DNA from 2 places in the uncultured Salinibacterium sp. genome. Region 2 is predicted to be linked to the other one. Evidence: riboswitches for the same ligand, from Rfam matches in the RefSeq annotation. Region 2 holds a riboswitch; the other holds the start of a gene.
The links. Region 2 has a riboswitch for thiamine pyrophosphate ahead of thiM (hydroxyethylthiazole kinase). Riboswitches for the same ligand answer to the same signal wherever they lie in the genome.
Positions count from the first base shown of each region.

Region 1: linked by a shared signal. The riboswitch ahead of AACZ26_RS06080 (ECF transporter S component) and the one ahead of thiM (hydroxyethylthiazole kinase) in region 2 are both predicted to bind thiamine pyrophosphate.

Region 1 is NZ_CAXBBH010000001.1:1,225,803-1,229,831, forward strand. It holds gene AACZ26_RS06065 (VanZ family protein) at 1-400, shown strand, start outside; gene AACZ26_RS06070 (DUF3097 domain-containing protein) at 397-1,248, shown strand; gene AACZ26_RS06075 (LLM class F420-dependent oxidoreductase) at 1,269-2,195, opposite strand; TPP riboswitch at 2,223-2,333, shown strand; gene AACZ26_RS06080 (ECF transporter S component) at 2,364-2,996, shown strand; gene AACZ26_RS06085 (ABC transporter ATP-binding protein) at 3,068-4,029, shown strand, end outside.
Region 2 is NZ_CAXBBH010000004.1:150,327-154,355, reverse strand. It holds gene AACZ26_RS13110 (MDR family MFS transporter) at 12-1,517, opposite strand; TPP riboswitch at 1,789-1,880, shown strand; gene thiM (hydroxyethylthiazole kinase) at 1,872-2,681, shown strand; gene thiE (thiamine phosphate synthase) at 2,705-3,343, shown strand; gene AACZ26_RS13095 (bifunctional hydroxymethylpyrimidine kinase/phosphomethylpyrimidine kinase) at 3,340-4,029, shown strand, end outside.

The DNA of each region.
Region 1 (4,029 bases), on a different contig from region 2:
TTTCGCCGCTTTGGCGAGTCTCGCTTTCGTGATTGCGCCAGGCGGTGATGATCGTTTCTGGTTATGGAAAACCATCGCCTTTATCCCCGTCGGGCTGTTTCTTGTCGGTATGTTTGGCCGACGCCGATGGTGGGCTGCACTCGCCTTCAGTATCGTCGCGGGAGCGTGGCTAGAAGCGGCGCAAACCGTGTGGATGCCCGCAGGCTATGCAAGTGTCGTCGACATTCTGCTCGCCAGTATCGGAGCGGGTATCGGTGTTTCAGTGGCTGTGGTCGTCGCGATACTGCGCGAACATGCCGAAAGCCCCGCACGTCGGCGCGCGACGCCCACCACGAACCTCGCGACCACTCGTCGCGCCTCCGCCGGCAACGCTGCAACACCACTTAACCTCGATCGGTGACTGACGACCGCTACTCCCACGACGTTCTCGCCGATTTCAGCATCCAGCGAGGCCCCGCTGTGCTTCCGAAAGTGCCAATCGAGCCCGGCATGGTTATTGAAGTGTTGGCCGACGGCTACGTGGGCGCGCTCGTTCGTTTCACCGATGGCCTCATGGAACTCGAAGATCGGAGCGGCCGCTCGCGCGCCTTTCCGCTCGGCAGCGGCTATTTGATCGATGGTGTTGCTGTGGAGTTGGTCAAACCAGCTCCTAAAGTCGGTGCGGCTGCCACTCGCAAGACAGCGTCAGGTTCATTCGCGGCGCCTGAGCAGCGCGCTCGCACGGCTCTCGCGAGTCGCATTTACGTCGAGGGGCGCCACGACGCTGAGCTCGTAGAAAAGGTCTGGGGAGACGACTTACGCGCCGAGGGAGTTGTCGTCGAGTTCCTCGGCGGCATTGATGACCTCGAAGCGATCGTCGCGGACTTTGCGCCTACCTCCGAACGCAAGCTGGGCATCCTCGTCGATCATCTTGTTGCCGGGTCGAAGGAGAGCCGGATTGCAGAAGCCGTGGGGCGCGGCAAGTATGGCAAGCACGCGCTCGTGGTCGGGCATCCATTTGTGGATGTCTGGCAGGCGGTCAAACCTCACAGTCTCGGAATCACTGCCTGGCCCACCGTGCCGCGCACGATCGAGTGGAAGCACGGAATCTGCGAGGCGTTTGGGTGGCCGCACGCGGATCAAGCCGACATCGCGCGGGCGTGGCAGTTTATCCTCTCGAAAGTGAAGAACTACGGCGACCTTGAGCCTGCGCTGCTCGGACGGGTCGAGCACTTGATCGACTTTGTGACGGTCGACCAAGACTCCTAGCGATAATCGCGTCGACCCTTCTAGTCGAGCTGAGGGAGCACTTCGCGAGCGAGAAAGTCGAGCTGGTCCAGGTCGTGGAAATCCATGACCTGAAAGTACACACGGGTGAAGCCGAGTGTTTTCAGCTCAGAGATCTTGTCGACCACTTCGCTAGCTGTGCCCGCAAAGCCGGTGTGGCGAAGATTTTCGGCCGTGCTGTTCGCCGCAGTGGCCCGCGTATCGATCTGAGCTTCCGTAGCGCCGACGGCTGTTGTGCCCGCAATCGAGAGTACGAGCGTTGACGGGTCTCTGTCGATCATTTCACAGGCCGCCTGAACGCGGTCGAGGCGTTCTTTGAGCGGGGCAACCGTTGCAAACCCCGCGTTGTACTCGGCGGCGAATGTGGCTGTCAGCGCGGGGGTGCGGCTCGGGCCGCTGCCTCCGATGATGATCGGCAGCGGGCTCTGAACCGGTTTGGGCAGCGCGGGGGACTGGGTCAGGGTGTAGTGCTTTCCCTCATAGGAGAACATTTTCCCCGGTTCGGTGCCCCAGATGCCCGTAATCACGTCGAGCTGTTCTTCGAGCAGCCCGAATCGTTTGGCAGGAAAAGGGATTCCATAGGCTTCGTGTTCACGCTCGAACCAGCCGGTGCCCAGACCCAGCTCGATCCGCCCGCCAGACATATCGTCGACTTGAGCAACCTGAATCGCCAGAATTCCCGGATGCCGGAAGGTCGCCGATGACACGAGCGTGCCGAGCCGAATGGTGGACGTCTCGCGCGCAAGCCCCGCCAAGGTCGTCCACGAGTCAGTCGGTCCAGGAATGCCACCGTTGCGGTCATCCATCGTCAGATAGTGGTCCGATCGAAAGTAGCCGGTGAACCCGAGTGACTCAGCTGCTTGCGCCAGCGTGAGCTGATCGGTGTAGCTCGCGCCGTTCTGAGGTTCGGTAAAGATGCGGAAGTCCATCGTCTGAGCCTATTGATGATTAGACTGGGAGGCGAACACGGGAGTCCGGTGAGCCGGGCTGAGAGGGAGCTTCTCCAAGCTTCGACCGTCGAACCTGATCTGGATCATGCCAGCGCAGGGAGCAGACACTCTTGAAACCCGTGCCATTCACTAGTGAAAGGCACGAAAGTGACCACAACAGCATCATCCTCGTCAACTACTCGCCCATCGACTCCGGGATCGCGTTTTCAGTGGCGCGTCATCGATATTGTCGTCGCCAGCGTCATCGGTGTTGCGAGCGGACTGATCTTCGTCATCTGGAACGTTGCGTCGACGCCGGCGCTCGCTCCGTTCTCTGCGCTCCTGCCGGGCCTGCAAGCAATCGGCGGGGGTTTTTGGCTGTTCGCCGGTGTGCTCACGGCCCTCGTCATCCGCAAGCCTGGTGCGGCCATCTACGGCGAAGTTGTCGCGGCATCCGTCTCTGCGCTCATCGGCAACCAGTGGGGCCCCCTGACGCTCGTGAGTGGCGTCACGCAAGGTCTCGGCGCTGAGCTCGTGTTCGCGGCATTCCTCTACGCCAACTGGCGGGTGAGCGGTGCCATTCTCGCCGGTGCTGGCGCCGGGCTTGCCATGGCCATGACCGACCTCATCCTCTGGTACCCCGGCTCGGCACTGCCGTTCATCCTGATTTACACCGCTGCTGCCATCGTCGGCGGAATGCTGATCGCAGGCCTGCTGTCGTGGCTTGCCACTCGAGGGCTCGCAGCAACCGGAGCGCTCAACCGTTTCGGTGCCGGTCGTGAGATTGCGAAGCGAGTCTGAGCTCCGTCACTCCTGCTGGCGTCACCGTAGAAGGATGGGGGTGGCGCCACTCCAGCAGGCTCGCCTGGGCAGTGCGCGGCCTCGATCTGCGCATCGAACCGGGCGAACGAGTGCTTATCTTGGGGGAGTCCGGGGCAGGAAAGTCGACATTCCTCCACGCCCTTGCCGGGGTGGTCGGTGACGACGAAGGGGAGTCAGAAGGTTCCCTTCTCGTAGATGGCCAGCATCCGGCATCCATTCGCGGTCGCACTGGCCTGGTGATTCAAGACCCCGACAGCCAGGTGATTCTGGAGCGCGTTGGTGACGACGTCGCATTTGGGTGCGAAAACCTCGGGGTGCCGCGCGACGAGATCTGGCCACGAGTGCGCCACAGTCTCGATCAGGTCGGGCTCGACGTTGCCTTGGATCGAAACACGAGTGCGCTCTCCGGCGGGCAGAAGCAGCGGCTTGCGCTCGCCGGTGTGCTTGCCATGCGGCCGGGACTCATCGTGCTCGATGAACCCACCGCCAACCTTGATCCCGAAGGAGTCACCGAAGTTCGGGATGCCGTGATCAGGGTTGCTGAAGCGACCGGCGCAACCATTGTGGTTGTCGAGCATCGCGTGTCGGTGTGGAGCGATGTTGTCGACCGAATCGTTGTGCTTGCCGCCGGTGGGGGCGTCATCGCTGACGGAGCGCCAGCGGAAGTGCTTTCGCGCCAAGGTGAAGAGCTTGCCGCGCGCGGGGTCTGGATTCCGCAGTTTCCGCCACCGCGACCTCAACGCTCAGTGCGGGCAGAGCAGCACACGCTCCTCACAGCAGACCGACTCGCATTCGGCCGCGCCAATAAAGCCATCGGAATCCCGTTCGACCACGAAATTCTTAGCAGTCATGCCCTCGCTATCACTGGACCGAACGGCGCGGGAAAATCCACCCTCGCGTTGACACTCGGCGGGCTACTCGCACCGGTAGACGGTGCTGTGGTCGCGAACCCTGCACTCGCGAAGGGTGCTGGCGTGCATCCGATTCGGTGGAAGTCTCGCGAACTACTCAC
Region 2 (4,029 bases):
GCACCGTTTCGTTAGTGCGCGATGGGGGCGTCGCTGGGCGCTGTCTCTGTGCTGTTGCGCTTGACGAAGAACGTCAGCACGATCGCGAAGAGCGAGATGATTCCTCCCGCCATGAAAGCGAGCTGCACGCCTCCGGCAAGGGCATGGGTTTCGCTTGACTCGTCTGCCGCGAGGGCGACGGACTGCACGGTGAGCAGGGCGATGAACAGTGCGGTACCGGCGGCACCGGCCAGTTGCTGCACGGTGCCGATGGTGGCGCTGCCGTGCGAGTAGAGGTGCGGCTTGAGGGCACCGAGCGCTGACGTGAAGAGCGGGGTGAACATGAATGCCAGTCCGATGCTCATCGGGATGTGGATCGCAACGACCATGAACGGCGAGCTTGTTTCGGAGAGCATCGTGAAGCTCCAGAGCGAGGCACTGACGACGATCGCGCCGGGGATCATGAGCGGCCGCGGGCCGACCTTGTCGTAGAGGCGACCGACGATCGGGCCGAGCACTCCCATGACAAGGCTGCCGGGCAGCACGAGCAGTCCGCTGAGGATCGGTTCAAGGCCGAGAACGTCTTGAGTGAACATGGGGAGCAGGATGATCGTGCCGAAGAGCGCCGCCATCATGATCATCATGAGAGAGATCGACACGGCAAAGCCGGGCGCGGCAAAGGTGCGCAGGTCGAGCAGCGCGCGATCGGTTTTCTGCAACGCGAGCTGGCGGATGATGAACAGCACGAGGCTCACGGCGCCGGCGGCAATCGGGATCGCGGGAGCAATCAGCACGTCACCGCTCGCAGATTCGCCCAAACTCGAGAGCCCATAAATGAGCCCTGAGAAAGCGATAGCCGAAAGGATGACGGACAGAATGTCAATCGAGACCTTGCGGGGGTCGGTGACGTTCCTCACCTTGGTGATGCCGAGCACGAGTGCGGTAACGGAGATGGGGATCATGACGATGAAGACCCAGCGCCAGTCAAAGACCGCCAACACGAGACCGGCGACCGTAGGGCCGACGGCGGGTGCCATCGACATGACGATAGACACATTGCCCATGGTCTTGCCGCGCGTAGCCGGGGGCACGAGAGTCATGACGGTGGTCATGAGCAACGGAAGCATGATTGCGGTGCCCGAGGCCTGAACCACGCGTCCCACAATGAGCAGCACGAACGTGGGAGCAATAGCTCCCAACAGAGTGCCAGCGGTGAAGAGGGACATCGCGGCGATAAAGATGCTGCGGGTCGTGAACCGTTGGATGAGGAATCCGGTTATGGGAATCACGACCGCCATCGTGAGCATGAAGGATGTCGACAACCACTGAGCGGTGCTCGGTTGGATGTTGAGATCTTCCATAATGCCGGGGATTGCGACAACAAGCGACGTCTCGTTGAGGAACACGACGAAAGTTGCCGCGAGCATGAGCGCGATAACGAGACGGTTGCGACCGCTGTTATCGACCGAGCTCGTTGAAGACCCCTCAGCCGAGCTGGGGAGGGGAATGCTGCCGGTGATCGGCGCGGTGCTAGTCATTAAAATCCTGTCGTGTTCTCAGCGGTCGGACGAAGCAGCAGCCGGTGTCGAATGGGCGCACAAATCAGTCGTCATCTTTATTCTTGCTCAGTGCAACGACATTCGTCAGCACAATAATTCCCATTTCGTGCTGAGCGGGGTGAATGGGAGCCCAATTCGGGGTGGATGCGCTCGCGCACTGCGCGCCCGCACGGAGCGGAAGGCCGATGACTCTGAACAGTCTGGTGCCCGTGTCCGAGCATCCGCCCGAACCGGTATGTTGGAAGAAATAACTTGTGACACGGGGTGCCCTGCGGGGCTGAGAACACACCCGTCGAACCTGATCTAGTTAGAACTAGCGAAGGGATGTCGCGCATGTCGCGTACGCCAGAACTGCTGTTGACCGCCACTCAAGACGCGCTCGAGGCGGTGAGATCGACGTCGCCACTCGTGCAGTGCATTACCAATAACGTGGTGGTGGGCTTCACCGCTAATACTCTGTTGGCCGTGGGGGCGGCACCAGCGATGGTGGACATTCCCGAAGAGGCGGGCATGTTCGCCGGGGTGGCCTCCGGAGTGCTCATCAATTTGGGCACGTGTCGCGAAGAGCAGCGCGCTGCCGCCCTCGAAGCTGCGCCGGCCGCCAATGCTGCCGGAACGCCGTGGGTGCTTGACCCGGTTGCCATCGGTGCTTTGCCGGTGCGCACGTCGCTGGCTCATCGTCTGCGTGATCTCGGTCCATCGCTAGTGCGAGGCAATGCCTCGGAGATTCTGGCGCTCGCCGAACTCGGAACGGGCGGTCGAGGCGTCGACAGTACGAGCAGCGTGGATGACGCCCTCACCGCCGCCCAGATGCTCGCGCGCGCGACGGGAGGCGCCGTCGCGGTATCGGGAGCGACCGACATGGTGACCGATGGCGTGAGTGTCGTGAGGCTCACGAACGGGCATCCGGTACTCACCAAGGTGACGGGCGGCGGTTGTGCGCTCGGGGCGATCATGGCGGCATTTGCGGCGGTGACTCCGGATGCGCTGACAGCGGCTGTTGCGGCGACAAGCGTCTACACGGTGGCGGCCGATCTCGCGGCGGAGCGTTCGGCGCTGCCGGGCAGCTTTGCGGTGGCCCTCTTGGATGCGCTGAGCGAAGTTTCGGCGGACGACATTGCAGCACGGGCGGTGATCGCGTGAGCTTCGACCTGTCGACATATTTGGTGACGGACTCAGCCCAGGCTCGTGCCGCTGGCCACGACCTTGTTGATCTCGTCTACGAAGCGGTGGCCGGGGGAGTGACGCTCGTGCAGTTGCGTGAGAAGAACATGCCGGCGCGCGAATTTCTCGATCTGGTGTTGCGGGTGTCGACGGCGGTAGCGCTGAAGGTTCCTGTGCTCGTGAATGATCGGGTAGACGTCTATCTGGCTGCCCGAGAAATGGGAGCCCGGGTTGCGGGCGTGCATGTGGGGCAGGGCGATCTGCCCGTCGCGTCGGTGCGTGCTCTCGTGGGTCCGCGAGCGATCGTGGGTCTGAGCGCGTCGACGGAAGATCAACTGTATGCGGCCAGTGTGCGTTCTGCCGGAGTCGACTATGTCGGCATTGGTGCGCTGCACCCCACGACGAGCAAGAAGGATGCTCCCGAACCGCTCGGGCACGCTCGTATGGCCGAGCTCATTGCGCTCAGCGGGTTGCCCGCCGTAGCTATTGGGGGAGTTGGTCAGGACGATCTCCCCCTGCTGCGGGCCAGTGGCGCTCGCGGTGGTGCGGTGGTTTCCGCAATTTGTGGTGCTGCCGATCCGCGCGAGGCGGCGCGGGCGCTCGCCGCAGCGTGGGCTGCCGACGCGGAGGTGACGGCGTGAGCGGGAGCGCTGTGGGCGGAGCCGGTGGGAGTGTCGTGCCGAGCGTGAGCGGTGTGGGTAGCGCGAGTGGGGTACGGATTCCCCGGGTGCTGAGCATCGCTGGCAGCGACCCGTCGGGTGGGGCCGGTATTCAGGCTGACCTCAAGTCGATTGCGGCCAATGGTGGCTACGGGATGGCGGCGATCACGGCATTGACGGCCCAGAACACTCTCGGGGTGCGTGGTGTTCACGTGCCGCCCGCTGATTTCTTGCGCGAACAACTCGATGCCCTGAGCGACGACATCGCTATCGATGCCGTGAAGATCGGCATGCTCGGCACCGTCGAGGTCGTGGACGTCGTTCGTGCGTGGCTTGAAAGAGTGCAGCCACCCGTGGTGGTGCTTGACCCGGTGATGGTCGCCACAAGTGGTGACCGACTGTTGGATGCCGAAGCCGAGCAGGCGCTGCGCGACCTCGTGCGGGTGTGTGACCTGGTGACGCCCAATATCCCCGAGCTCGCGATCATCGCCGCGGAACCTGCCGCCGAGACGTGGCCCGAGGTGCTGGAGCAGGCGCGGCGAGTCTCTGCCTCCTACGGGGTGCGCGTAGTGGCCAAGGGCGGACACCTGAGCGGGGCGGAGGCTCCGGATGCGCTCGTAGATGCGCGCTCGGGGAACGCACCCGTAGTGACCGAGTTTGGCGGCATC